4 regions of the Micromonospora sp. WMMD1128 genome follow, and region 3 is predicted to be linked to each of the others. Evidence: riboswitches for the same ligand, from Rfam matches in the RefSeq annotation. Region 3 holds a riboswitch; each other region holds the start of a gene.

What was found. A riboswitch is a leader RNA that binds a small molecule or an ion and turns the genes downstream of it on or off. The one in region 3 is predicted to bind cyclic di-AMP.
Region 1: another riboswitch for cyclic di-AMP. It lies ahead of O7602_RS06155 (hypothetical protein); the one in region 3 lies ahead of O7602_RS18800 (C39 family peptidase).
Region 2: another riboswitch for cyclic di-AMP. It lies ahead of O7602_RS13030 (transglycosylase family protein); the one in region 3 lies ahead of O7602_RS18800 (C39 family peptidase).
Region 4: another riboswitch for cyclic di-AMP. It lies ahead of O7602_RS28725 (C40 family peptidase); the one in region 3 lies ahead of O7602_RS18800 (C39 family peptidase).

Annotation. Positions count from the first base shown of each region.
Region 1 is NZ_CP114902.1:1,259,586-1,266,632, reverse strand. Features, by position in the region: gene O7602_RS06170 (alpha/beta hydrolase) at 1-702, shown strand, start outside; gene O7602_RS06165 (AAA family ATPase) at 889-3,006, shown strand; gene O7602_RS06160 (cation diffusion facilitator family transporter) at 3,081-3,995, shown strand; cyclic di-AMP (ydaO/yuaA leader) riboswitch at 4,139-4,269, shown strand; gene O7602_RS06155 (hypothetical protein) at 4,274-5,356, shown strand; gene O7602_RS06150 (hypothetical protein) at 5,435-5,905, shown strand; gene O7602_RS06145 (SRPBCC family protein) at 5,915-6,367, opposite strand; gene O7602_RS06140 (STAS domain-containing protein) at 6,504-6,863, opposite strand.
Region 2 is NZ_CP114902.1:2,846,711-2,853,757, reverse strand. Features, by position in the region: gene O7602_RS13045 (transglycosylase domain-containing protein) at 1-66, shown strand, start outside; gene O7602_RS13040 (M4 family metallopeptidase) at 422-2,482, shown strand; gene O7602_RS13035 (YbaB/EbfC family nucleoid-associated protein) at 2,824-3,273, opposite strand; gene O7602_RS13030 (transglycosylase family protein) at 3,507-4,172, opposite strand; cyclic di-AMP (ydaO/yuaA leader) riboswitch at 4,171-4,315, opposite strand; gene O7602_RS13025 (LLM class flavin-dependent oxidoreductase) at 4,566-6,128, shown strand; gene htpG (molecular chaperone HtpG) at 6,274-7,047, opposite strand, start outside.
Region 3 is NZ_CP114902.1:4,218,963-4,226,009, forward strand. Features, by position in the region: gene O7602_RS18795 (hypothetical protein) at 206-769, shown strand; gene O7602_RS18800 (C39 family peptidase) at 835-1,680, opposite strand; cyclic di-AMP (ydaO/yuaA leader) riboswitch at 1,883-2,024, opposite strand; gene O7602_RS18805 (hypothetical protein) at 2,443-3,207, opposite strand; gene O7602_RS18810 (hypothetical protein) at 3,356-3,778, opposite strand; gene O7602_RS18815 (acyltransferase) at 3,857-5,026, opposite strand; gene O7602_RS18820 (polysaccharide pyruvyl transferase family protein) at 5,173-6,498, shown strand; gene O7602_RS18825 (alpha-ketoglutarate-dependent dioxygenase AlkB) at 6,539-7,047, shown strand, end outside.
Region 4 is NZ_CP114902.1:6,322,375-6,329,421, reverse strand. Features, by position in the region: gene O7602_RS28735 (C40 family peptidase) at 1-94, shown strand, start outside; gene O7602_RS28730 (peptidoglycan recognition family protein) at 179-2,215, opposite strand; cyclic di-AMP (ydaO/yuaA leader) riboswitch at 2,449-2,584, shown strand; gene O7602_RS28725 (C40 family peptidase) at 2,598-3,632, shown strand; gene dcd (dCTP deaminase) at 3,708-4,286, opposite strand; gene O7602_RS28715 (pyridoxamine 5'-phosphate oxidase family protein) at 4,365-4,955, shown strand; gene O7602_RS28710 (zinc metalloprotease) at 5,110-6,090, opposite strand; tRNA gene O7602_RS28705 (tRNA-Gly) at 6,325-6,398, shown strand; gene O7602_RS28700 (hypothetical protein) at 6,552-7,047, opposite strand, start outside.

The DNA of each region.
Region 1 (7,047 bases), 3.0 Mb from region 3:
TTCGCCCCGTCCGGCCCGGTGGTGCTGGTGGGGCACTCGATGGGCGGGATGACCGTGATGGAGTACGCGCACCGCCACCCCGACCGGTTCGCCGCCCGCACCGCCGGCCTGGTCTTCGTCGCGACCACCGCCGAGGGGCACACGCACACCGTCTACGGGCTCTCGCCCCGGATCGCGCGGCTGATCCGGCTCGCCGAGACCACCGGCGCCGGCGTGCTGGCCCGCTGCGGCGGCTGGCGACCGCCGCACGCGTTGCTGCGCGCGTTGCGCCCCAGCATCCGCTGGATGCTCTTCGGCGACCGCTGCGACCCGGCGGACATCCGGCTGGTCACCTCCGCGGTGGCGCGCGCCACGCTGCGCTCGATCGGCGGGTTCCGCGCCTCGATCGGCGCCCAGCACCGACTGGACACGCTCGCCGCGCTCGGCGGACTGCCGGCCGCCGCGCTGGTCGGTGACCGGGACCGGCTCACCCCGCCGCCCTGCGCCGAGTCCATCGCGGCGGCGCTGCCCACCGCGGAGTTGACCGTCTGCCCCGGCGCCGGTCACATGCTGATGATGGAGCGCCCGGACGAGGTGAACGCCGCCGTCGCTAGCGTGCTGCGCCGGGTGCTCGCCGGCCCGGCCGCGCCGGGCGCCCGGTCGGCCGCGCCGGCCGTAGCCCGTCGGCGACGCCGGGCGGCCGGTCGCCGGGTGGCGGCCTGACCCGCGGCCGGGAACAGGTAACCGCCTGACCGGCGTACGGGCGGCCGGGAAACGGGTGGGAACAGCCGGATAACGGGCAACCGGCACCGGCGTGTGCCGGTCAGCGGCATGGCCCCGACGTCCGGCTTGCCGGCGGCCCGTACCCTCATTCAGCCCGTTGCGCCGTCCGACCACAGGAGCACCGCGTTGACCGACCAGACCACGCTGGACCGGGAGATCGCCGCCGAGCAGCGGCACCTCGACCGGGTGTACGCCCGGCTGGCCGAACTGCGCCGGTCCGCGGCCGACGCCGAGCGGGAGGGCTACCGGATGGCGCGGGTCGGCACCTTCGGCGCGCTTGTCGAGCGGGACGCGATGGTCTTCCACGCCGCGCAGCGCCGGCACGTGCTCGACGCCGAGCACGAGGGGCTGGTCTTCGGCCGGCTGGACCTGCGCACCGGGCAGGTGCTGCACGTGGGGCGGCTCGGCGTACGCGCCGACGACGCCGAGACGCTCGTGGTGGACTGGCGGGCCCCCGCCGCCGCCGCGTTCTACCAGGCCACCCCGGCCGAGCCGCGTGGTGTGGTGCGCCGGCGCACGATCCAGTCGGCGGCCGAGAAGGTGACCCGGATCGAGGACGACCTGCTGGATCCGGAGGCCGCCCCGGCGGACATGGCGGTGGTCGGGGACGGCGCGCTGCTGGCCACGCTGTCCCGGGCCACCGGCCGGGGCATGCGGGACATCGTCGCCACCATCCAGCGGGAGCAGGACGAGGCGATCCGCTCCCCCGGCAACGGTGTCACGATCGTCTCCGGCGGCCCGGGGACCGGCAAGACGGCGGTGGCGCTGCACCGGGCCGCGTACCTGCTCTATTCCGATCGTGCCCGCTATGCCGGCGGCGGCATCCTGGTGGTCGGCCCGTCGGGTGTGTTCGTCGAGTACATCGCCTCGGTGCTGCCCTCGCTCGGCGAGGAGACCGCCACCCTGCACTCGCTCGGTTCGCTGTTCCCGGGGCTGTCGGCGACGCGGACCGACCCGCCGGAGGTGGCGGCCGTGAAGGGGTCGCTGCGGATGCGCCGGGTGCTGGAACGGGCGGCCCGGGACGCGGTGCCGGACTCCCCGGCCGAGCTGCGCCTGCTCTACCGCGGTGAGTTGCTGCGGTTGGAGCGGCAGGCGTTGGATGCGGTGCGGGACCGGACGCTGACCCGGGGCGCGCGCCGCAACGAGGTGCGCCGGGCGGCGTTCGACGCGGTGCTCGCCGCGCTCTACGCGCAGGCCCGCACGCTGCGGGTGGGCCGGCTGCCGGAGCAGCCCGCGTTCGAGGACGAGATCATCGAACGGCCGGAGTTCCGCGACTTCCTGCGGGCCTGGTGGCCCCGGCTGCACCCGCGCCACGTGCTGGGTTGGCTGGCCCGGCCCGAGCGGCTGCGCCGGTACGCCGGCGGGATCCTCTCCTCGGCCGAGATCCGGCTGCTCACCGACGCCTACCTGACGCTCGCCGACGAGGGCCCGACGGTCGCCGACGTCGCCCTGCTCGACGAGTTGGACGCGCTGCTGGGCAAGCCGGTGCAGCGGGCCCGGCCGAAGCGCGACCCGTACCAGCTCGCCGGCGGCGTGCGCGAGCTGAGCACGTACGCCGATCGGCAGCGCGCCGCCCGCGCGGCGGCCCGGGAGCGCCCGGCGGACTACCGCGAGTACGCCCACGTGGTGGTGGACGAGTCGCAGGACGTCTCACCGATGCAGTGGCGGATGGTGGGGCGGCGCGGCCGGCTGGCGTCCTGGACGGTGGTCGGCGACCCGGCGCAGACCGCCTGGACGGGTGACCCGCAGGAGCTGGACCGGGCCCGGGACCAGGCGTTGGGGCGGCGGCGCCGGCACCGCTACGAGCTGACCACCAACTACCGCAACTCGGCGGAGATCTTCGCGGTGGCGGCGGCGGAGATCCGCCGGCTGTACCCGGACCTGACGCTTCCCGACGCGGTGCGCTCGACGGGTGTGCCGCCGGTCCAGCGCGCCGTGGCCGCGGCCGAGCTGCCCGCGGCCACGGTCGAGGCGGCCGAGGCGCTGCTGGCCGAGGTCGAGGGCACGGTCGGCGTGATCACGCCGGTGCCGCGCCGGGACGAGGTGGCCGGCTGGCTGGGCCAGCTCGGCGCCGGCCGGCTCCAGGTGGTGACCAGCCTCCAGGCCAAGGGCATGGAGTACGACGGGGTGGTGCTCGTCGCGCCGGGCGAGATCCGGGCCGACCCCGGTTCGGGGGTACGCACGCTCTATGTCGCGCTCTCCCGGGCCACCCAGCGGCTGACCACGCTCGACCCGGTGGGCTGACCCACCTCACTTGCACACATAGCGATGTGAGCATAGATTGGTTCCGGCCGAGCTATGGGGCGGAGGGTGTGCGCGTGGGTGCAGGTCATGACCACAGCGGCGCGGTGACCAACGCGGCGCAGCGCCACGCCGGCCGGCTCTGGGCGGCGTTCGCGCTGCTCACCGTGCTGATGCTGGTCGAGGCGGTGGCCGCCTTCACGACCGGCTCGCTCGCGCTGCTCTCCGACGCCGGGCACATGTTCACCGACGTGCTCGGCATCGGCATGGCGCTCGCCGCGATCACCGCCACCCGGCGTGCCCGGACCGACCCGCAGCGCACATTCGGGCTCTACCGGCTCGAGGTGCTCGCCGCGCTCGCGAACGCGGTGCTGCTCGGCGCCGTCGCGGTCTACGTCCTGGTCGAGGCGGTACGCCGGTTCGGCGAGCCGCCCGAGGTGCTCGCCGGGCCGATGCTCGTGGTGGCCGTGCTCGGGCTGCTGGCCAACATCGCCGCCTTCGCGCTGCTGCGAGCCGGCGCACAGGAGAGCATCAACCTGCGCGGGGCATACCTGGAGGTGCTGGGCGACCTGCTGGGCTCGCTCGGGGTGATCGGCGCGGCGATCGTCATCGCGTTCACCGACTGGTGGTGGGCCGACCCGGTGGTCGCGGTGGCGATCGGCCTGTTCATCCTGCCGCGCACCTGGCGGCTCGGCCGGGCCGCGGTACGCATCCTGGTGCAGGCCGCGCCGGAGCACCTCCAGGTGACCGCGGTGCACGACCGGCTGGCCGCCGTGCCCGGCGTGGCGGAGGTGCACGACCTGCACGTGTGGACACTCACCTCGGGGATGGACGTCGCCTCGGCGCACCTGACCACCGACCCGCGCGCCGAGGTCGCCACCGTGCTCGCCGCCGCCCGGGCCGCGCTGCACGAGGACTTCTCGATCGATCACGCCACGTTGCAGATCGAACCCGGAGCGTCCGCCGGCGGCTGCGGCCCGACCGAGTGGTAATTAGAACAAACTTAAATCTGGGTGGCTATTGTTGACAATTGCCGGTTTTGCCCGGTATTCGGCTCCGGCTGGTGGAGCCGGGTCCGGGCCGCGCCGGTAGGCTCGATCGCGGCCAACCCACGGGCGTCACTCCGGCGCCGGTGGAGCGGCCATCGCCTAATCGCCCGTGGGGCGAGCCGGGGAACCACGTACGTGGGGTGCATCCGCGTCAGCGGTAGGGATCTTCCGTCCCGAACCCGTCAGCTAACCCGGTCGGCGGTTGACGGAAGGACACGTGAATGCCCACAGTGGCACCTGTACGACGGACGGCCGCCCGGTTGGCGGCCCTGCTCGTCGCGACGCTGGCCCTCGGCGTCGCGACCGTGCCGGTCTCCCCCGCCACGGCGGCGCCGACCGGCCGGCTCGCCGCCGCACCCGGCGACGACGACGAGGGCGGCACACCGACCCTGCGCGCCCAGCTCGACGCCGCGAGCAAGGGCTGGCTGGAGGCCAAGGCCGCGCTGAACAACTCGGTCAACCGGCAGAAACAGCTCAACGACCGGCTCACCACGATCGGCGCGGAACTGACCGAACGCGACGCCAAGGTCGGCGAGATCGCCGGGGTGGCGTACCGCACCGGCCGGATGGGCACCGCCGCGGCGCTGCTCGCCAGCAACAGCCCGGAAGGTTTCATGGACCGGGCCGCGGCCCTGGAGACCGTCGCCGCGCACGAGGACCGGACCCTGCGCGAGCTGATCGCCACCCGGGACGAGGCGGTCCGCACCCGCGCCGCGCTCACCGTCGAGATCAGCGAGCAGCGCAAGCAGGTCGCGGTGATGGCCAAGCGCAAGGAGCAGGCCGAACGGGCGTTGGAGGTGGCCAACCGCAAGCCGCCGGCGAGCGCCGGCAGCAGTGGCGGCGGCAGCAGCGCCCGAGGCTCGTCCTCGGCCAACGCGAAGCCGGCCAAGCGCAACTCCGACGGCTCGTGGCCGGCGGAGTCGTGCAGCGTCAACGACCCGACGCCGGCCAGCGGCTGCATCACCCCGCGCACGCTGCACGCGCTGCAACAGGCCAAGGCGGCCGGCTTCACCAGGTACGTCTCCTGCCACCGACCCAGCGGCTCGGGTGAACACCCGAAGGGGCGGGCCTGCGACTTCGCGGCCCAGAAGAACGGCTTCGGCGGCGTCGCCAGCGGCGGCGACAAGACGTACGGCAACAACCTGTCCGCGTACTTCATCCGCAACGCCGACCGGCTCGCCGTGCTCTACGTGATCTGGTTCAAGGAGATCTGGCTGCCCAGCAGCGGCTGGAAGTCCTACAGCGGGGGCAACGGCGACCCGTCCAGCGACCACACCAACCACGTGCACCTGTCGGTCTACTGAGCACTACGCTCCCCGACGTACACCGGGTGTCGCCGCGTGGCCCACGACGTGGGCCACGCGGCGGTCGACGATCGACGCATGGGACGACTCTCCCCCGCCGGCCGTAAGGCGCTGCTCACCGCGCACCTGGTCACCTCGCTGGGCTGGCTCGGCACCGACCTGGGGCTGCTCGCGCTCGGCGTGGCCGGGCTGCGCGGCGCCGACCCGGAGGTGGTGTACCCGGCGGCGGCACTGCTCGCCACCTGGCTGTTCGCGCCGCTGAGCGTGGCGGTCTGGTTGGTCGGCACCGCCAGCGCGCTGCTCACCCCGTGGGGTCTGCTGCGCTGGCGCTGGGTGCTGGTGAAGTTCGCGCTCACCACCGTGATGCTCGGCCTGGTGCTGCTCCTGCTCACTCCCCGGATCCGGCACCTCGGCGCGCTCGCCGGGGCCGCCGACACCCACCTGCGGGTGGATCTGGTGGTGCCGCCGGCCGTCTCGACCACGCTGCTCCTGGTCGCCACCGTGCTGTCCACGTACAAGCCGTGGGGTCGGCTGCGCCGCAGCGGCTGAGTCGCCACGTCAGGCCGGTCGACCCTCCAGGGTCGCGCCGAGACGGGCGGCGAGACCCAGGTGGGCGGCCCGGGCCTGCCGGAACGCGTAGCCGAACAGCGGTGCCGGTGCGGTGAGGGTGATCTCCACGTCGATCCGCACCACGCCGTCGGTCTCGTCGCGCATCCGGGTGTGGTTGCGCACCGTCGTCGCCGGCTGTTGCCGGGCCACGGTGACCACCTCGTCCTCGTTGGCGATCAACACGTCCGCCTGGTAGGTCACCGGGAAGTGCAGCGGGCCGAGCTCCAACCGGTCGGTGATCGCGTAGCTCGCCAGCGCGCCCGGCCGGGGCGGCAACTGCCGGACCCGGACGATCAACGGATGCAGCTCGCCCTGCCGGCTCAGGTCGCCGAGCAGGGCCACCGCGTCCGCCCGGCTGCACCGGGCCTGCACGGTGTAGCTGAAGCTGTCGCTGCTCTGCAACCCGCCCCCCTCGCCGTCATGGGTCCGGACGATCGTCCCGTACCGGGGCCGGGCTGGCAACGGGTCGAAGGTCCCCGACCGGCGAGGGCCGAGTGGAGTCAACGCGACGCGCCGACGTGGGGTGGGCCGGTGACGGTCAGGCGCCGGGGAGCACCTCGGGCGCCTCGTCGGCGAACCAGGGCTCGGGCGCGCCGAAGAGGCCCAGCAGGCCGGTCACCCAGAGCTGCCGGTGCACGAACCGGCTCGGCTCGGTGACCACGAGCTTGACGCCGCTGACCTCGCACGTCTGGAAGCCGGCGACCATGGCGCTGATGCCGACGGAGTCGATGAACGTGACGAGCCGCATGTTGAGCTCGATCCGTGCGGGGCGGCCCTTGGCCAGCACCTCGGCGATCGACTCCCGCACCTCGTATGCGGTGTCGACATCGATCTCCCCACGGGGCGCGATCTGGACAACCCCACCCGGACGCATCGACTTCACGATCGACAGGCTCACGCGAGCACCTCCACTCGCCCCTTCGGGCGCCTCATCAGTACGCGGGCCGCGACCGAGAGTATTCCTCCAACGGCCCCGGTCGCCACCCCCGGGGATGAGCAATTTGCGGACTGGGCACACCTGGGCGAACCCAATCCGGACTTACGGGTTCCGATTTCCCCTTCGACGCGGACCGCGATCGGCC
Region 2 (7,047 bases), 1.4 Mb from region 3:
ACCGGTTCTCCCTCGCTGCCGCCGGTGCCGACCGGGCTGCCGACGCGGACCCGAGGGCCGCGCTGAATCTATGTGCGCCATCGGCGAACAGCGGCATTGCACGCAGGTCGGACACCCGCCGGGCGGTCGCCGACAATGTTCCCCCTGATCAGGGGCTATTGAAGATCATGGCTTCCTGAATTCGCCGTGCCGGCGGGATGTCCGACGGCTGTCGGTTGCCCAGGTCACCCATTGCTCCCGGATCCAGCGGCGTGTGATCGTGCTCTCCGAGTCGCCAACCCCCGGCGGCTCGGACGGTCGATCCGTCGACCCGGAGCCACGCCGGCAGCTCCGGAGACCGACCGTCACCTGCCTCGCACCATCGCGCCGCCCGACCCCACCGGGCTCCGTGCGGCGCGCCTCAGAACAGGAGCGAACCCTCTTGAAGCTCTCACCTCGCCTCGCCGCGCTCACCGGCGCGGCTGCCGCCGGCGTGCTCGCCGCCGGCACCGCCGCGGCGGTGCAGGCCGCGCCGCCCGGGCCCGCCGCACCCAGCCTCGCCCAGGCCCGCGCCACGGCCGCCGAGTCGGCCCGCACGCTCGTCGCGAACCGTCCCGCCTACCTCCAGGCCGGTTCCGACGACGCGTTCGTGCAGAAGCCCGTCATCTCCTCCGAGGGCACCCAGTACGTGCCCTACGAGCGCACCTTCAAGGGCCTGCCGGTGGTCGGTGGCGACTTCGTGCTCGCGACCGACTCCGCCGGCAACCTGAAGTACGCCTCCGTCGCGCAGCAGCGCCCCATCGGCGCCCTCGCCACCACCCCCAAGCTGACCTCGGCCGCCGCCGTCAAGACGGCACGTGCCCAGCTCAAGACCGTCAGCGCGGTCGAGGGCAGCACGCTCGTCGTCTACACGCTCGGCGCCAAGCCGGCGCTGGCCTGGGAGACCACGGTGCGCGGCACCGGCGCCGACGGGCCGAGCCGACTCACCGTCGACGTCGACGCCCACACCGGCGCCGTCCTGGGCACCCTGGAGCACGTCGTGAACGGCACCGGCACCGGCGCCTGGAACGGGCCGAGCCCGCTCACCCTGAACACCACCAAGTCGGGCAGCACCTACACCATGAAGGACCCGAGCGTCACCAACCTCAGCTGCCAGGACGCCGCGAACAACAGCACGTTCAGCGGCACCGACGACGCCTGGGGCAACGGCACCGCCACCAACAAGGAGACCGGCTGCGTCGACGCGTTGTTCAGCGCGCAGACCGAGCACAAGATGCTCAGCCAGTGGCTGGGCCGCAACGGCGCCGACGGCAACGGCGGCTACTGGCCGATCCGGGTCGGCCTGAACGACCAGAACGCCTACTACGACGGTTCCCAGGTCCAGATCGGCAAGAACACCGCCGGCCAGTGGATCGGCTCGCTCGACGTGGTGGCCCACGAGATCGGCCACGGCATCGACGACCACACCCCGGGCGGTATCTCCCGCGGCGGCACCCAGGAGTTCGTGGCGGACACGTTCGGCGCGGCCACCGAGTGGTTCGCCAACGAGCCGTCCAGCTACGACGCGCCGGACTTCCTGGTCGGCGAAAAGATCAACCTGGTCGGCTCCGGCCCGATCCGCAACATGTACAACCCGTCGGCGCTGGGCGACCCGAACTGCTACTCCAGCAGCGTGCCCTCCGGCGAGGTGCACGCCTCCGCCGGACCGGGCAACCACTGGTTCTACCTGCTGGCCAACGGCAACAGCCCGACCAACGGGCAGCCCAGCAGCTCGACCTGCAACGGCGGCAGCGTGACCGGCCTGGGCATCCAGAAGGCCATCAAGATCATGTATAACGCGATGCTGCTGAAGACCTCGTCCTCGTCGTACCTGAAGTACCGCACCTGGACGCTGCAGGCGGCGAAGAACCTCTACCCGAGCGGCTGCACCGAGTTCAACACGGTCAAGGCCGCCTGGGACGCGGTGAGCGTGCCGGCGCAGTCGGGCGACCCGACCTGCTCCGGCGGCGGCACGCCGTCCCCGACCGCCACCTCCACCCCGCCGTCGGGCGGCTGCTCCGGCAACAAGCTCGCCAATCCCGGCTTCGAGTCGGGCAGCGCGAACTGGAGCGCCACGTCCGGCGTCATCACCACCGACAGCGGCCAGGCCTCCCACAGCGGCTCGTACAAGGCGTGGCTCGACGGCTACGGCTCCTCGCACACCGACACGCTCAGCCAGTCGGTGACCATCCCGTCCGGGTGCCGGGCGACGCTGAGCTTCTGGCTGCACATCGACAGCGCGGAGTCGACCAGCACCACCGCCTACGACAAGCTGACCGTCAAGGCCGGCAGCACCACGCTCGCCACCTACTCCAACCTGAACAAGGCCACCGGCTACGTGCAGCGGTCCTTCGACGTCTCGTCGCTGGCCGGCACCACGGCGACCATCTCGTTCAGCGGCGTGGAGGACGCCTCGCTCCAGACGTCCTTCGTCGTCGACGACACCGCGGTCACGCTGAGCTGACCGCGACGCGGAACGGCCGGTCGTCGTCCTCCTCGACGGCCGGCCGTTCCGTATCCCCGGCTCCCGGCTCCCGGCTCCCGGCTCCCGGCTCCCGGCTCCCGGCTCCCGGCTCCCGGCTCCCGGCTCCCGGCTCCCGGCTTCGAGATCTTGGTACGAAACGGCCCCTATGGGGGCACTTTCCTACCAAGATCTCTGCCGTTCCCGCTATTCGGAAGGTCAATCCCAGTAAGCAGACCAGGGAAGGCGCGTTCGCCGACGCCGGCGCTTTGCCGGAGCACCGGGCGAGCAGTCGGACGCGGCGCGGCCGGTGCCGCATGGGCCGGCCGGGTGGACGGACCTGGTCAGGCGGGGCGGGCGGCGCGGGACGCGACGGCGCGGTCTCGCCGGATGCGCGCGGCCACCTCGTGCATCGCGCGGCTGAACAGCTCCGCCTGGTCGGGCAGGCCGCCGAGCCGGGCGGCGAGCGCGTCGGTGTCCGCCCGGGCCGAGGCGCTGACCTGCGCGTCCAACTCGGTCAGCGCGGCGTTGACGGCGACGACGAGGTGTCCGCAGAGGACGTCAAGCGGCTCGTCGGCCAGCGCCGGGTCGACGGCGACGGAGTCCAACCGGCCACCCTGGACGGCGACCGCGCGCACCCGGCCGCCGGCCGCCGTGCCCTCGGCCCGGAGCAGCTCGCCCGGCTCGCCGTCGGCGTGCACGGTGGCCCGGGACCGCATCGCGGCCAGCGCCTGCTGGGTGCGGGTCAGCAGCTCGTCGAGGCTCGCGGCGGCCGAGAACGCATCGTTGGTCATATCCGCGCTTTCTTCACGTCCTAGCCAAGCCTCGTGACCATAGCAACCGTCGACGTCGGAACCTCGTCACCCGCCGTACCGGACCGGCCGCCGACGCCGCACGCAGGACGTACGCCGGCCGTTCCCGGCGTGTCGCGCGACGGCGAACGCCCGGCCGGACGGCCCGGCCGGGCGTTCGCATCGCTCGTGGGCGCGACGCGGTCCCCAGGATCGCGACGCGACACGACTCAGGATCAGCGCAGGCGCAGCCGCTGACCCGGGAAGATCAGGCCGGGGTCCGCGCCGACCACGGCCCGGTTATCCGCGTACAGCGCACGCCAGCCCCCGTCGACGTGCTGGGTCGCGGCGATCTCGGAGAGGGTGTCCCCGGGCCGCACCAGGTAGGTGCCCGCGACCGGCGCGCTGCTGGAGCGCTTCGGCGCGGACGCCTTCTTCGGCGCCGACGCCCTCTGCGAGGAGGTGGCCTTCTTCGCGGACGTGGTCGAGCCGGACTCCTTGGCGGCGTACTTCTTCGTCGACCCGCCCTTCTTGCCGCAGACCGGCCAGGCGCCGATGCCCTGCCCGCGCAGGACCTTCTCGGCGACGGCGATCTGCTCGGAGCGGCTGGCCAGGTCGGCCCGGTCGGCGTACTTCTGGCCGCCGTAGCCGTTCCAGGTGCTCCGGGAGAACTGGAGCCCGCCGTAGTAGCCGTTGCCGGTGTTGATGTGCCAGTTGCCGCCCGACTCGCACTGCGCGACGGCGTCCCAGTTCACGCTCGCGGCGCTGGCCGGCGCGGCCGGCCCGAGCAGTGCCGCGGCGCCGGTGGCGGCGCCGGCGACGATCGCGCCGACAGCGGTCCGGCGGGCCGTGGCGCGGTGGACCACGCTCCGGCGGTGCCGGGCTGAGTATGCAGTTGACATGTGGATTCCTCCACGCCGACGAGGTGAGCTGTCGGGTTCGGGCCGAGGAGCCCGGCCGCCGGTGGCGGCTTCACCCCGAGGTGACGTGCACCGTGGAACCTGTGGGTCCCCCGCTCCCGCCCGAGTTTCGGTTCCGCCGGGCCGGCGGCGGGATTAGGCGTTACCGGCCCGTGGTGTCCGCGTCTGCGAACGGAACCGACGCTAGGGACGAATATCCGCGATTGCCCACTTCTTGTGACGTTCTTCACCCAGCCGGGCGATCGGGCCAGGCGAGCGCGGTGGGGGCGGAATCGGTCGCGCCGCACGGGATCGGTGCCGGGTACACGGCCGTCCGGCCCGACGACGGAGCTACCGTGGGCGGGACCGGGCAAGATCACGCGAGGAGCGGGGCGGATGACCGAACACGGACACGAGCTGACCTTCGGCGGCTTCCTCACCCCCGCCGCCGGGCACCCCGAGCAGGTGGTGGCGCTGGCGACGCTCTGCGAGCAGGCCGGGCTGGACCTGGTCACGTTCCAGGACCACCCGTACCAGCCCGGCTTCCTGGACACGTGGACGCTGATGTCGTACGTGGCCGCCGCCACCGACCGGATCGGCCTGGCCGGCAACGTGCTCAACCTGCCGCTGCGTCAGCCGGTGGTGCTGGCCCGCAGCGTGGCCAGCCTGGACCTGCTCACCGGTGGCCGGATCGAACTCGGGCTGGGCGCGGGCGCGTTCTGGGACGCCATCGAGGCGACCGGCGGCCGGCGGCTCTCCCCCGGCGCGGCGGTCGACGCGCTCGACGAGGCGATCACCGTGATCCGCGAGGTCTGGGACACCGGCCGGCGCGGCATGATCCGGGTGGCCGGCGAGCACTACCGCGTGGTCGGCGCGAAACGCGGGCCGGCCCCGGCGCACCCGGTGGGCATCTGGGTCGGCGCGTACAAGCCGCGCATGCTGCGGCTGGTGGGGCGCGCCGCAGACGGCTGGCTGCCGTCGCTGGCGTACCTGCCGAAAGGGCCGGACGACCTGCCGGCGCTCAACACGCTCGTCGACGACGGCGCGCGGGCCGCAGGCCGGGACCCGGGCGCGATCCGCCGGATGCTCAACGTCACCGGCACGTTCGCCCGCTCGTCCACCGGCTTCCTCGCCGGCCCGCCGGAACAGTGGGTGGAGGAGCTGGCCGGGCTGACGCTGGAACACGGCATCACCACCTTCATCCTCGGCAGCGACGAGCCGCGCGCGATCCAACTCTTCGCCCAGGAGGTGGCGCCGGCCGTCCGGGAGCTGGTCGCCGCCGAGCGCACCACGCCGGGCAGCGGCGCCCGCGCGGTCGCCGAGGAGCAGGCCGCCACCGGCTTCCCGACCGCGCTCGCGGTCACCCCCACCCCGGATCCGGGGGTACGCCTGAGCGCGCGCCGCCTCTGGGACGAGGCGGACCGGCCGAGCGCCCCACCGGCGCCGGCCGGACACGTCTACCCGGCCCGTGCGCAGGCCGCCGGGCAGCACCTGGTGGACGTGCACGACCACCTGCGCCAGGAGCTGGCCCAGGTGCGTGACCTGCTGGCACAGGTCACGCGTGGCACGGTCTCGCCGGGCGGGGCGCGGGCCGCGTTGAACGAGATGACGATGCGGCAGAACAACTGGACGCTCGGCGCGTACTGCGCCGCGTACTGCACGGTGGTGACCCAGCACCACGGCCTGGAGGACGCCTCGATCTTCCCGCACCTGCGCCGCTCCGACGCGGGCCTGGCACCGGTGCTGGACCGCCTCGAGGAGGAACACGTGGTGATCCACGGGGTGGTGGAGAGCGTCGACCGGGCGTTGGTGGAGCTGATCGGCTCGCCCGGCGACTTCACCGCGTTGCAGGAGGCGGTGGACCTGCTCACCGACACGCTGCTGTCGCACCTGTCGTACGAGGAGCACCAGATCGTCGAGCCGCTGGCCCGCCACGGCTTCTTCCCCGGCCAGCTATGAAGGCGGGGGCCCCGCTTAACGCCTGCGGTATAGGAAGGGGCCCCGCTTAACAGTTCTGATCCACCTCCCCCGGCTCGCCCGGCAGAGGTGTTAACCGGGGCCCCTTCCTATCGCGTAGGCGATAAAAAGGGGCCCCGCCTTGCACCTACAGGTTGCGGGCGAGACGGTCGGCGAGGACGCGGGTGAAGCGGGCCGGGTCGGTCAGCTCGCCTCCCTCGGCCAGCAGCGCCATGCCGTACAGCAGCTCGGCGGTCTCGGTCAGCGCGGCGCTGTCGCCGCCCTCGCCGTGGGCCTTGCGCAGCCCGGTGACGAGCGGGTGGGTCGGGTTCAGCTCCAGGATCCGCTTGACCCGCGGCACCTCCTGCCCCATCGCCCGGTACATCTTCTCCAGCGTCGGCGTCATGTCGTGCGCGTCGCCCACCACGCAGGCCGGTGACGTGGTCAGCCGGGTGGACAGGCGGACCTCCTTGACGCTGTCGGCGAGCGCGCCGCCGAGGAAGGTGAGCAGGTCGGCGTACTCCTGCCGTTCGGCCTCGGCCTTCTCCTTCTCCTCCTCGGTCTCCAGGTCGACCTGGCCCTTGGCCACCGAGCGCAGCGTCTTGCCGTCGTACGCGCCGACCCGCTCGACCCACACCTCGTCCACCGGGTCGGTGAGGATCAGCACCTCGTAGCCCTTGGCCCGGAACGCCTCCAGGTGCGGCGAGTTCTCGATGGTGGCCCGGTTGTCGCCGGTGGCGTAGTAGATCTCGGTCTGCCCGTCCTTCATCCGCTCGACGTAGTCGCGCAGCGTGGTCGGCTCGGCCGGGTCGTGGGTGGAGGCGGCGCGGACCAGGTCCAGCAGCGCGTCGGTGTTGTCCGGATCCTCCAGCAGACCTTCCTTGACCACCGGCCCGAACTCGGTCCAGAACGTGCGGTACGA
Region 3 (7,047 bases):
CGCCCGTCGCGGCGCGGCCGACCCGGCCCCCGGGAATGACGGTGGGCAGCCGGTCGTTACACAGTCACTCCGGCCCACCCGCGATGCGGCCCTGGCCCCGCGGACCACGTCGGATCCCCCCGAAACGCTGTGAGCGCCTGACGGTGCTCGCCCGCGCGCCACCCTCCCACGGTGCGTGTGTCGACCCCCGGAATGGAGCCCCCTGATGAACACGATCCTGCGCAAGAGCGTCCTGGGTATCGCTGGTCTGGCGTTCACCGGTGGTGTGTTCGCCGGTCCGATCGCCGCTCACGCCGACACCCCCACCCACACCACCGCCGCCAAGCCCGCCGCCGCCGCGGCCGTGGCGCAGGCCGAGGGCAAGCAGTCGACGATCACGCTCAACGGCGAGCAGACCGCCAACGTCAAGGCGATCATCGCCGCGACGAAGAAGGCGGGCCTGCCCGAGCGGGCGGCGGTCATCTCCATCGCCACCAGCCTCCAGGAATCCAAGCTGGAGAACCTGGGCCACCTCGGCGACACCAACGACCACGACTCCCTCGGCCTGTTCCAGCAGCGCCCCTCCTCCGGCTGGGGCACCCCCGAGCAGATCACCGACCCCGAATACTCCACCCTGGCCTTCCTCAAGGGCTTGAAGCAGGTCGACGGCTGGCAGGACATGCCCCTGACCGAGGCCGCCCAGACCGTCCAGGTGAGCGCCTACCCCGACGCCTACGCCCAGTGGGAGAACCAGGCCACCGACCTCGTCACCAAGCACTGGAACAGCTGACGAACAACGCTGAAGGCCGGCACCCGCAACAACGGGGTGCCGGCCTTCACGCGTACCCGAAAAGGTCAGGCGGAGTAACCTCGCGTGGCCATCCAGTTCGCCAGGTCGGCCGTGGCGACCCAGTACGACGGCAGCGACGGGTCGGCCGAGTCGGCGATGCGTACCGTCCGGCCGTCGTTCTTGTAGCCGATCACGGCGACATAGTGGCCGCCCGGGAACGAGTGCCAGCCGCCGTTCGTGTCGGTGGCGTCGCCGACGATGTTCGAGACGACCGCCCGGCCGTTGCTGACCGCGTTGACGACGTCGGCCCGGAGCCGGTCGACCTGGCCGGGGGTGGCTGCGCCGGCGATCATGCGGGTCCGGTACGGGTCGCCCTTGACCTGCTGGTTGAGCACCCGGGTGGTGTCCTCGGCCGAGTTGGTGCCCATCTCGGTGGTGCCGAGCGCGACGGCCAGCGTGTCCTGGCTGCGCTCGATGCCGGCGGCGCTGAGCGCGTTCCGCACGGCGGCCGGACCGCAGTAGTAGTAGGTGGTCTGGGCCTGGTAGTCGTAGTCGAGCACCTTGCTCGACGGTGGCTTCGGCTTGGCCTTCGGCGTGGTGTCCGGGTCGGCGGACTTGGCCGCGACCTTCGCCACGGGCGAGGCCGTGGGAGAGGGCTTGGGCGACGCGCTCGGCGAGGCGCTGGGCGACGGGACGGCGACCCTGGCCTCGCTCCGGGTCGCGGCGTCGTTGAGGCGGGAGCCGAGGTCCGCCACGGCGGCGGTGTCCCGCTGAGCCGGGGCGCCGTCGGTGGCGGTCAGGGTGGCGCCGGCGCCACCGGCCAGCACGAGGGCCGCCGCCGAACCGGCGATGATCTGGTACGGGCGCTCGGTCGCGAGCCGCCGCAGTTGACGCTTCAGGTGGTGCTTCACGGATTCCTCCACGGGGGTGGGCGGCACACGCCGGCCCTACGCGCGGAGGGACTCACGCGCGCTGACGGGCTGGACGGCCGCGGGTGATGGCCCGGGACGCCGGGCGGATCAGGGGTCGGGTACGCGTCGCCTCAGGCGCGCGCCGGCCCCCGCAGGCCGTGGAGGCGGGGGGACGATCGGGGGTTGGTTGACACGAGGAGGTAGCTCCTTCCGTGGCCGCCGACCGGGTTAGCTGACGGATTCGGGCGGGAAGTACGCCCTACCGCGGGCCGTGGGCTCCGCGGATTCACCCCGGTGTTGCTGTGGGTCCCCGGTTCGTATGCACGATTAGGCGGGTCGGCACGGCGACGCCATCGGCGATCGACAACCGCACCGGACGCGCCGACACTACCGATGGGTACGACACATGCCAAGCGCTCCCACCTGCGGAAACGTGCTTGGCGACTACAATTTCGGTGCAGCCGATCACTGACGTGACTCAATGGGACAAGGGGCTTCGACGACGCCGGCCGGCGGAAACCGGACGTCCGGCGGGAGGAAAAACGGACTCCGGCCGCGAAGCAGGACATCGGCTCGGACGGCACACCGGGCCGGTGACCCGGCTCACCGCGTTCGGTAACGATTCGGCCGAGGCAGCCACTCAGCCGAGGCAGCCACTCAGCCGAGGCAGCCACTCAGCCGAGGCAGCCACTGAGCCGAGGCAGCCACTCGACCCGGGACCGCCGCCCGACCCGGGACCGCCGCCCGACCCCACACCGCCGCTCAGCCGACGCGGGCCGGACGCCAGCGGGCGCTGCGCACCGGGGCGGGCACCGGGACACGGGTCGCCGGCGCGGCCCGGAACGCCGGCGCGGGCCGAAGCGCCGTCGCGGCGGCGTACGCCTCGGCGGCGAGCGTCCGGGCCGACTCGGCGGCCAGTTCGGTGTCCCGCCACGCCAGCCGTTCCCGCTCGGCGGCCGTCTCCCAGGCGGCTCGGCGGCCGTCACGGACCGTCCGGGCCAGCACGATCTCCTGCGTCGCCGGGTGGTGGCAGGGGTCCCACCCGTTGCGGCCGGCCAGCACGTCGGCGAGCTGGCGGGCGGTCAGGTCGCCCCGCCAGTGCGCCGCCATCGCGGCGTGACGGAGCCAGCGTTCCCGCGCCGCGTACTCGGACGGGGTGCGAGGCGTATGTGGTTCGGGCAGGGCGGCGGTGCCGGCCAGGCGGCGGGCGGCCGAGTCCGCCTCGTCGTACGCCGCCCAGGCGCGCTCCGCCTCGTCCTGGGCGGCCAGCCACCGCTCGCGGCGACGCCTGGCGGTCTGGGCGGCTCCGGCGGCGGCCACCGCCACCTCGTCGGCGTACCGGGTCAGGTCGGCCCGGTGCAGTGCCTCGACGTCTGCCGGGTCGGGTTCGGCCTCGGTCACGGCGTCTCGTTCGGGGCGGGCGACCAGGACGGTGAGCAGGACGAGGGCGAGCACGGTCAGGGCCGACCAGATGGCGGCGGCCTCGGGGACCGCGGTGAGGAAGTTGAGGAGAACGGTCTGTGACATCGGCGGGCACCTCACGGGAGACGGTGACGGGGAATTCCGCACGGCCGGTCGGGGCGGGGGGGCGCGACCGGGATCCGGACGCGGCCGGGCCGCCGAGGGCGGGTGCGGGTGAGGTTCGGGTGGGCGGCGGGGGCGGGCCCGCGGCGGGTCAGTGCGCGGGCGGGGCCCGCGGGCCGGCCGGTGCCGGCGGCGGACCCGCCGGGACCGGGTGCCGACCGGCGGGGCGGACGGCGTCGCCCTCCGGCTCAGGCTCCGGGACGCCGGTGGCGACGGTCTGCCGCTCGGTGGCGGCGTCGTGCGCCACCCGCGAGCCGGCATCGCCGCGGAACGTCGAGCCGGCATCGCCGCGGAACGTCGAGCCGGCATCGCCGCGGAACGTCGAGCCGGCGTCGGCGCGGAACGTCGAGCCGGCGACCGGGCCAACCGAGCCGCCCGGCGCCGGCAACGAAGCGGCAGCCGGCAGCGTGGCGGCGCCGAACGAGAAGGCGACGACCACGGCCAGGCTGGCAAGCATGCGTGCGGCCCAGCGCGCCACCCACCACACGGGACAGGTGAGCGCGATCGGAAGCACGGGTACAAATTACCCGCGATCCCACCACCACGCACCGTCACCCGGCGTGTCGCAACGCCACCGATCAGCGTGGACCGGTCAGTCGGGTCGGCGCGACTCGGCGTACTCGATCGGGCGGTCGGCGTCGTCGGCGGCCGGCCGGGGTGCGGGCACGGCCGGGGCGGTGGCGGCGCGGGCCCGGCGCGACGGGCCGAGGAGGCGCATCATCGGCACCTCCACCCAACGGTGCAGGGCGGCGGCGAGCGCCAGGGTGAGCAGCAGGAAGCCGAGCACCGCGAGCGGGCCCCGCCACCCGGGCAGCCCGGTGCCCCAGTCGCCGGTGAGCCGCAGGATGGTCACCATGACCAGCACGTGCACGAGGTAGAACGCGAACGAGACCTCGCCGAGCCAGACCATCGGGCGGGACCGCCACGGGGTCCGCCGGCCCCGCACGTCGGCGTCCGCCGCGGCGGTGATGACCAGCAGGTACGCCACGGCGAGCAGCGCCGCCCAGAACTCGGCCCGGATCCACAGCGCGGCGACCACCCAGGTGGTCACGAAGAGCGCGCTCGCCACCGTCAGGTTCGGGCCGCGCCAGCGGTTGCGGCGCATCAGCTCGGCGGCGGCGGCGCCCATCCAGAACTCGAAGGAGCGGGTGACCGGGAAGATCTGGGTGAACCACCACCGCTGTTCCTCGGGCACCAGGTGCTGGCCCGGCCAGAGCGCCAGGATCAGCAGCGGCGCGGCGACGAGCACGGCCGCCAGCACACCGGTACGCGCCCGGCGCAGCCACGGCACCACGAGCGGCAGGCACAGGTAGAACGCCAGCTCGCAGGAGAGCGACCAGCTCACGTTGTTGACGCTGTAGAAGTAGCCGTTGAGCGGGATCCACGCCTGGACCAGGAAGAGGTTGCCGATCGCGGCCCACGGCAGGACCGGGTCGGCGAACCAGGCCGCCACGGCCAGCGCCGCCACGAACGTCACCACGTGGTTCGGATAGATCTTGGCGAACCGGCGCCGTAGGAACGTTCGACCGCGCTCGCCGTCCCGGTACGACCAGACCAGCACGAATCCACTGAGGATGAAGAAGAACTCGACGCCGGAGAGCCCGAGACTGAAGGCGCGGTCCACCACCGCCTTCAGGTCCGGCTCGGCGACGATCCGCATGGTGCCGGCGTGGAAGCCGAACACCAGGAGAGCGGCCACCCACCGGAGCCCGGTCAGCGACGGCAGCCGCGGAGCGCGGGTGGTGGTCGGCGCACTTGTCATCCCGGGGACCCTACCCGTGGCGGGCGGCCCGCCGCCGCGCGGCGGCGGCCGGCCGGGGCCCGGGGAACGCCGGATAAGCTTTCCGTTCCCGCACGTGCGGGGCCGGTCCCGGCCTCGCCGGGCCCGCACGGAAGGTGAGCGACCGGATGCACCAGCGGATCCTGCTCCGCGCCCGCAAGGGCCCGTTCGACGTCCTGACGCCGGAGGAGACCTTCGCCGGCAACTGGATCGGCGACAACAGCGGCAACCTGGTGTTCAGCCACGCCGCGCACAAGCTGCTGGCCACCGGCACGGCGCAGATCACCCCGAACCGGGCACCGGCCGACCCGCGCGACGCCGACGAGATCAACGAGCGGTACGACGTCTTCGTGGTGCCGCTCGCCAACGCCTTCCGCCGCAGCTTCGTGCGCCGCCTCAACCCGCTCACCCGGCTGATCGAGCGCCTGAAGATCCCAGTGGTGGTCCTCGGCGTCGGCGTGCAGACGAACGTCGACGGGGACCGGGAATACCTGCGCCAGATCGACGAGCCGGTCAGCGCGTTCTGCCGGGCCGTGCTCGACCGCTCGCACAGCATCGGGGTACGCGGCGAGATCACCGAGAGCTATCTGCGTACCCTCGGCTTCTCCGCGGTGGAGCAGATCGGCTGTCCGTCGATGTTCCTGCACGGCGACGAGTTCCGGCTGGCGAAGAAGCGCCCCGAGCTGACCACCGACGCCCGGATCGCGCTGACCATCTCCCCGTACGTCGCCTCCATGGCCAAGGTCGTCCGCCACCACCGGGAGCGCTACCCGAACCTGTGCTACATCCCGCAGGACCTGCGGACCCTCGGCACCCTGCTCTACGGCGACGCGCCCGAGCACCGGGGCAAGCGCAGCGAGATGCCGCTGCACACCTCGCACCCGCTCTTCGTCGAGGACAAGGTGCGGATGTTCGTCGACCCGTGGACCTGGATGTCGCACCTGTCCGGCTTCGACTTCAACTTCGGCACCCGGATCCACGGCACCATCACGGCGCTGCTCGCCGGCACCCCCGGCTACCTCTTCGCCCACGACTCGCGCACCCTGGAACTGGCCCGCTACTTCGACATCCCGTACCGGATCATGCGGGACGTGCCGGCCGACGTCGACGCCGCGGACCTCTACGCCGAGGCCGACTACACCGCGCTGATCGCCGGTCACAAGGCCCGCTTCGACACGATCACCGCGTTCCTGGCCAAGCACGACCTCGGCACGTCGTTCGCCGACGGCGACAGCGCCGCCCGGTTCGACAAGCAGGTCGGGGAGACGGAGTTCCCGCCGGCCGTCGGGCCGGCCGCCGCCACCGCGCCGGCCGAGCTGCTGACCCGCATCGAGCGGCTCCGCGACGAGAACCGCACGCTCGCCGAGACGATCGACGGGCTCCGCGCCCAGGGGTTGCGCCAGCGGATCAAGCAGGCCGTCCCGGACCCGGTCCGCCGCATGCTGGGTCGCTGACGATCGTACGCATGTTCGACCACGGGCTACGATGGCGGGCGTGTCCGACGTCGCGTACCAGCCCTCGATGCTCGACCTCACCCCCGACGGCCCGGCCCTGGGCCCGCTCGCGGGCCGGTTGCGCCGCCACGAGCTGAGCCGGGGGGCCTGGGTCGACCACCTGCCCGGCTGGGTGCGCGGCTCCGACGCGGTGCTCGACACGCTGCGACACGACGTGCCGTGGCGGGCCGAACGCCGCACCATGTACGACACCGAGGTCGACGTGCCCCGCCTGCTCTGCTGGTACGCTGCCGGCCGCTCGCTGCCGCACCCGGTGCTCACCACCGCCCGCGACACGCTCACCCGGCACTACGCGCCCGAGTTGGGCGAGCCGTTCGTCACCGCCGGCCTGTGCCTCTACCGCGACGGCCGGGACAGCGTGGCCTGGCACGGCGACACCCAGGGCCGCTCCGCGCACACCGACACCATGGTCGCCATCGTCTCGTTCGGTTCGCCCCGCCCGCTGCTGCTGCGCCCGCGCGGCGGCGGCGCCGGCCTGCGCTTCCCGCT
Region 4 (7,047 bases), 2.1 Mb from region 3:
CGGGGTGATGGTGCACGCGCCCCGGACCGGCAAACCGGTGCAGGTGTCGAGCATCAGCACCCAACCGCTCGCCGGCTTCGTCCGGGTCGGCTGAGCCGCACCCGAGGCATCGAGAAGGCCCCCGGTCCACTGGACCGGGGGCCTTCCTCGCGTCGGGATCTTTTCGCGCCGGGTTCCCCTACCGGGGCGCGCCGACCGGCGACGGCAGGATCAGCACGTCGTCGAGGTTCACGAACATGATCCGGTGGCCGAACTGGACCTGCACGTACCGGTTCTTACCCCGGACCACGGTGCGGTCGCCGGGGGCCGAGCCGTCGAACGAGACCGCCCGGTAGTACTCGCCCGGCAGCACGCCGCCGACGGCGTACCGCTGGCCGGCCGCGAACGTGTACTGGAGCGGGGAGATGGCCTGGTACGGGATGGTGTCCGGGTAGGCGGCCTGCTCCGGGTAGGCGCGGCCGTACACCGGGACGGTGGCCCGGCCGGGCCGTGGCGTCACCACGAAGCCGGTGGACCACTTGGCCGTGGGCGCCTTGGTGGGGTTGTGGAACCACGCCTTCTGGCCGAGATACCAGATTGCCGTCCAGTCACCCTGCCGGCCGGCCACCGCGTACGTCTGTCCGGCCGAGGCGCGGGCGCCGTGGTCGGAGATGTACATCGTGTCCGGTGTGCCGTCCGGGCGCAGCCCGAGGTCGTTGACGAGCGGGGCGTCCGCGCTCGGCGCGGTCCGCAGGAGCACCGCCGAGGAGCCGTGCGACGGGCAGGGCTCGGCCGGCGGGGTGGGCGTCGGGACGCCCGGCGGCTGCTGGTTGCAGCCGACGAACGCCGGCCGGTTGGTGGTGACGTCCGGGTCGATGGTGACCAGGCCGGTACGCGCGGTGCCGAGGGTCCGGAACGGTGCCTTCATCAGGTCGAAGTAGTGCGACCAGTCCCAGTAGGGGCCCGGGTCCCAGTGCATGCCGCCGACCGCCGCGGCGGTGATGCCGGGCACGTTGTCGTGACCGATGATGTGCTGCCGGTCCAGCGGGATGCCGAACTTCTGCGCCAGGTAGCGGACCAGCTTGGCCGAGCTGCGGTACATCGCCTCGGTGTACCAGGCGCCGTTTCCGGCGAAGCCCTCGTGCTCCAGGCCGATGGACTTGGCGTTGACGTACCAGTTGCCGGCGTGCCAGCCGACGTCCTTGGCCTTGATGTGCTGGGCGACGTAGCCGTCCGCCGAGCGCAGCGTGTAGTGCCAGCCGAGGTAGTCGGCGCGCTTCACCAGGTCGACGCTGGGGTCGAAGTAGCCCTCGGTGTCGTGGATGACGATGTATTCGATCTTCTGCTGCTTCGGCCGGTTGCCCAGGTCGTGGTTGCCGTAGTCGCCCGGGTCCGCGCTGAGCTGCTCGTACGGTGCGGGGATCCACTCGCAGGCCAGCCGCACCGGGCACTCCAGCCCGTCCGGCCGCTGCGCGTGGCGCAGCCCGAGCCGGCTGAGCACCCCGCGGTCCGGCCGGGCGGCGGTGGCGGCCATGGTGACCCGCTGCCCGTCGTCGGTGGTCCGGGTCGCGCCCTGGCCGAGCTGGTCGTAGACCTCGTCGGCGAAGGCCGCCGCCGCGTCCGAGGTGTCCGCGCCGGAGTAGCGGGCCACCGCGCCGTACCAGGCCGCCGCGTCGGTGCCGGCACCGACCGGCCCACCCAGTGCCTTCTGGTACGCGGCGAGCAGCGCCGCGCCACCACGGATGTTCGCGGCCGGATCGGTGCGCAGCTTCTGCGCGTCGAGGCCGGTGAGCGTCGCGGCGGCGTCGAGCGTCTGGAGCGAGGCCGTGGGCAGCGGCTTCTCCCGGGCCGGTGCGGCGGTCGTGGCCGGGTCGAGGGTGAGCGGGCGGGAGTCGTCGCCGCGCGGGTCCTCGTCCTCGTCGACGTGCGCGCTGCGGGGCGAGGCGAGGACGTGCGCGGCGTCGGTGAGGTGCATCGGGCCGTAGCCGCCGCTGGTGCTGGGCTGCCCCGGGTGGGCGTCCCAGCGGGACTCCAGGTAGGAGACGCCGAGCAGCACGTTCTGCGGCACGCCGTACTCGGCCGCCGCGGCGGCGTACTGCTTCTGCCTGTCGTCGTTGCTGGATAGGGTGTTCGGTGGCGCGGCGGTCACCGGGCCGGTGGTCGCCAGCGCGGTGGCTGTCGCCACGGCGGCGGCGAGCAGCATCCGTCCGGCCGACGGCGGGGGCGAGAGGTGCATCGAACCTCCTGGACAGGGATGGGGGTCACTGCGTCCCCACCCTCACTCCGCGCACCCGTGACGGTCAATACCTTTCCGCCGGATAATCTGATGTGAAAAAAAGCTTCACTCGTGTCCGGGGTTGCCCATTCCGTACGGAGTGTCACGGCCGTTCGGGTTGCGGATCGATAACGGGGATCCCTACTCTGGCCAATTGTCGGCCCGTACGTTCACCGTCCAACCCGGCCGGTGACGGTCCGACACCGCCGAGTCGCCTCCGGGCGAATCGGGGACCCAGGTACCTGGGGTGAATCCGCAGCCACTGCGGTAGGGCGTCCCCCTTCCCGCCCGAACCCGTCAGCTAACCCGGTAGGCGGTCAGGAAGAAGGAGTACCGACGCCCGGTGGCACACCATGCCCCGCGGCCGTCGTCGAGCCGGTCGATCGACCGGTCCGCCGTCGCGCCGCGTTCCCGCTGGTCCCGCTTCACCACTACACTCGCCGCCCTGGTCGGCGCCGCGGTCGTCCTGACCGGAGGCGCGACGGCGGCCCACGCCGAACCCTCGGTCGCCGAGATCGAAGCCCGGATCGACCGCGACTGGAACAAGCTCGAACCCGTCATCGAGCAGGTCAACGCCGTACGCGAGCAGCTCGCGCTGCGACGCAAGCAGGCCGACGCGCTCGGTCGGCGGATCGCCCCGCTCCAGGCCCGCGTGGACGCCGCGCTCGGCCAGGTCGGCGGGCTCGCCGCCGACGCGTACAAGGGCGACAACCTCTCGACCGTCAACGCCCTGCTGGGCAGCCGCTCGCCGGGCGAGCTGATGAGTGGCCTGGAGCTGCTCGACCGCTTCGCGCGCCACCAGCAGGAGCAGGTGCGCACCATCGCCGAGCTGCGCGATGAGCTGGCGGCGAAGAAGAAGCCGCTGGACGAGATGGTCGCCGACCTGAGCCGTACCGAGGCCCAGCTCGCGGCGAAGAAGAAGCAGATCGACGCCGAGATCGCCAAGCTCCAGAAGCTGCGGCTCAAGGTGTACGGAAACGGTGGCGGTGGCAAGCTGCGCCCGGCGCCCTGCCCGGCCGGATACCCGGGTGGCGCGGCCGGGGTGGCGGTCAAGTTCGCCTGCGCCCAGATCGGCAAGATCTATGTCTGGGGCGCCGCCGGCCCGGACCACTTCGACTGCTCGGGCCTGACCATGGCCGCCTGGGCCAAGGCCGGTGTCTCGCTGCCGCACAACGCCCGCCAGCAGCACAACGTCACGAAGCGGGTCAGCCGCGCCGAGTTGCGCGCCGGTGACCTGGTCTTCTACTACGCCGACCTGCACCACGTGGGGATGTACGTCGGCGACGGCTGGGTGGTGCACGCCTCCCAGTCCGGCAAGCCCATCACCATGAAGCGCGTGGACGACGGCGACATCAACAGCTACGGCCGCCCCACCTGAGGTGTAAGGAGGGGCCCCCGCTTAACGCATTCGGTATAGGCGGGGGCCCCTCTTAACAACCACGATCGGCTGGCGTCAGCGCGTCGGCCAGGTGCGCCAGCTCTGCCACGACCGGCTCGGCGTCGGGCCGCGCTGACCCTGGTAACGCGACCCGTAGACGGCCGAGCCGTACGGGTGCTCGGCCGGCGAGGAGAGCCGGAAGATGCAGAGCTGGCCGATCTTCATGCCCGGCCAGAGCGTGATCGGCAGATTCGCCACGTTCGACAGCTCCAGCGTGATGTGACCGGAGAAGCCCGGGTCGATGAACCCGGCGGTGGAGTGCGTCAGCAGGCCGAGCCGGCCCAGGCTGGACTTGCCCTCCAATCGGCCGGCGAGCTGCTCGCCCAACGAGATCACCTCGAGCGTGGAGGCGAGCACGAACTCACCCGGGTGCAGCACGAACGCCTGCCCCTCCGGCACCTCCACCATCGATGTCAGGTCGTCCTGCTGCGTCGACGGGTCGATGTGCGTGTAGAGGTGGTTGTTGAAGACCCGGAACAGCCGGTCGAGGCGTACGTCGATGCTGGACGGCTGCACCAGTGTGGGCTCGAAGGGCTCCAGCGCGAGCGTGCCCGCCTTGATCTCGGAGACCAGGTCGCGGTCGGAGAGCAGCATCGGAACACCATAGCGACCGATGCGGGTGACCTGCGTGTCGGACTGCGCTGTCGTACAAGTGTTCGATAGAATGTCGGCATGGCTTCCTGGTCCGAATTCGCCGCCGACGAGCCCCGACTCGCCGCCGAGATCCGCCTTCTGATCCAGCAGTACGGGCCGGGCTTCGGCTATCTCGCCACGGTCCGCGCCGACGGCGGGCCCCGCGTGCACCCGGTCTCCCCACTGATCACCGACGACGGGCTGTGGTGCTTCGTCATCGACTCGCCCAAGCGCCGCGACCTCGAACGCGACGGCCGCTACGCGCTGCACTCGTTCCCGCCGGAGGAGAGCGACGACGAGGCGTACGTCGCGGGCCGCGCCCACCCGGTGACCGATCCGGGCACGGTGGCCCGGCTGGCCCGGGTCGGCCGGGCGGCGCCGCTCGGCGACTGGAAACTGTTCGAGTTCTCCGTCGACGTGGCGATGCTGACCCGGCGCGACCCGGCTGCCCGCCCCGGCACCGGCCGGCCGGAGATGCGGCTCTGGCTCGACCCGCGCGGCTCCGCGCCGGCTCTCGGTCACGAGCCGCTCGATCCGCGGCGGGCCACGCCGGCTCTCCGTGAGGGGCCGCTCGCCCCGGAGGGCCGGCGCGGCCGGCACGGCTTCGACACCCGTCGCCCGGCCGCCTGATCTCATCCGGTCGGCTCCGGCCGGCGGTCACATCCGGCTGCGCCGACCGGATCCGCGGGCCGAGGTGCCCTTCCGGCGTCCGAGCGGTCCGCAAAACGACCGACGCCGGCCCTGTCCGAGGACGGGGCCGGCGTCGGTGCGTGGTGGGGTGAGGTCAGGCCGCGCGGTACGCGTTCCACGCGGTGAGCATGCGGCTCGCCTGGCCGGCGGTGAACTGGTACATGCAGGAGTCGTAGGTGTAGTCCATGAAGTTGGTGATCGGGTCCTTGCCGGTCGCGGAGCAGGTGTCCCGGCCGGTCGGGCACTGGTAGGCGGGGGACGCCTCGGCCGGGGTGTCGGAGACGCCGTCGCCCGAGCCGGAGCAGCCGCCCTGGAAGGTGTGGTAGAGGTTCAGCCAGTGGCCGATCTCGTGGGTGCCGGTGTCGCCCTGGTTGTAGTTGGTCGCGGTGCCGCCGGGCAGCGACTCGTTGAGCACGACGACGCCGTCCATCTTGTCGAGCGTCCGCTTCGGGAAGGTCGCCCAGCCGAGCAGGCTGTCGCTCAGCTCGCCCAGGTAGATGTTGAGCGTGTTCTTGCCGCCCTGGCGCAGCGAGGTCTTCATCGAGCGCTCGGCCGAGGAGCCCTGCACGATCGGGTACCACGACGTGTTGGTCACGCGGTTGATCTTCGTGAGTGAGAAGGAGAACGCGGTGGCCGCGCCGCCGGTCGAGCCCGCGTACGCCTGGTTGAGCACGCTGATCTGCTGGTTGATCATCGAGTCGGTGATGTTGCCGCCGGCCCGGGTGCTGTTCTCCTGGATCACGTGCACGACGACCGGGATGGTCACGGTCGCCAGCGGGGCGACGGCGCCGGTGCGGAAGTTGGCGCGTGCGCGTTGTGCGGCGGCGAGGTCGGCCTCGCGCTCGCGTACCTGCTGCGCGGTCAGCTCGTTGGGGTCGAGCTTGACGTTGCCGCCCTTGGCGACGCGGGCGTTGGCGTGGCTGTCGGCCGGCTCGGCGCAGCCGCCGACCGGGGCGGCCGAGAAGGCCGAAGCAGCGGGGACGACGCCGACGGCCGCGGTGCTGAGCAGCAGCGCGAGGGTCGACGTCGCGACACCGGCGGTACGCCGGGTCAGCAGGTTGGGACGAAGTCCCATGGGCCCACCTCTTTCTGACGACGTGACCGGGGGTGTGTCACGTCGGGTCGGAAACGTGGGGCAGACGTTACATCCCATCGACGCATTTGAGAACGGCCATATGTTGCCGGCATGCAACATCCCCGGCCGGTCCGCACCGGGCGTTCTTGATCCACTCCAGTTCGGCGAGGTGGTGGCGACGCGGGGGTACCTGGGTGCACGGGGGCGGTGACCTCAGGTACAGTGGTGCCGCCTGCGGGTGTAGTTCAATGGCAGAACATCAGCTTCCCAAGCTGACAGTGCGGGTTCGATTCCCGTCACCCGCTCCACAAGTAGGGCCCAGGTCAGGGTTTGTTCCCGGCCTGGGCCTCACTCGTTCCGGTCACTTCTTGCGCTTGCCGTGTCCGACGTAGGCCCGGGTGGAGGCGTGGCCCTCCGGGGACGAGCGACCGAGTTGACGGCGGCAACGGCTACGGCATTGCTCATGAGGGCCTCGGCCAGCGGTCCCTGCATGCGCGGACAAACCATGAGTCAAAGACATCCCGGATGGACTCGGCCGAGGGTGATCTGTCTTCCGATGGCAAGTATTCGTAAGAATACTTGTCTCGACTGATGCGACCGTCCGGGCCCCATCCCAGTAGGGAGTAGAACAAGTCGCCATTGCCTAGCCGAAAGCCGTGCACTACCGGTACGAAGTTGTAGCCGTACGGCTCAAGCGTGATGCGGCGGCGCGCGAGAGCGGGAGATTGCTGCATGTCGTAGATCTGCGTGAGGTTGTTGCGTCCCTCATCGACCCACTCCGTCGGGAACAGGCCACCCGCGTCGCTCTCCACGACCGCCGCCATGCGTATCTTCCAATCTTGCAACTCGGTCCTGTTCAGCCAGAACCCGATACTTGGCCACGCGGTGTAGAGCGACATGCCAAGCACATCCAGACACTTCTCCTCCGGCCGCTTGATCGACCTGATGCGATCGATA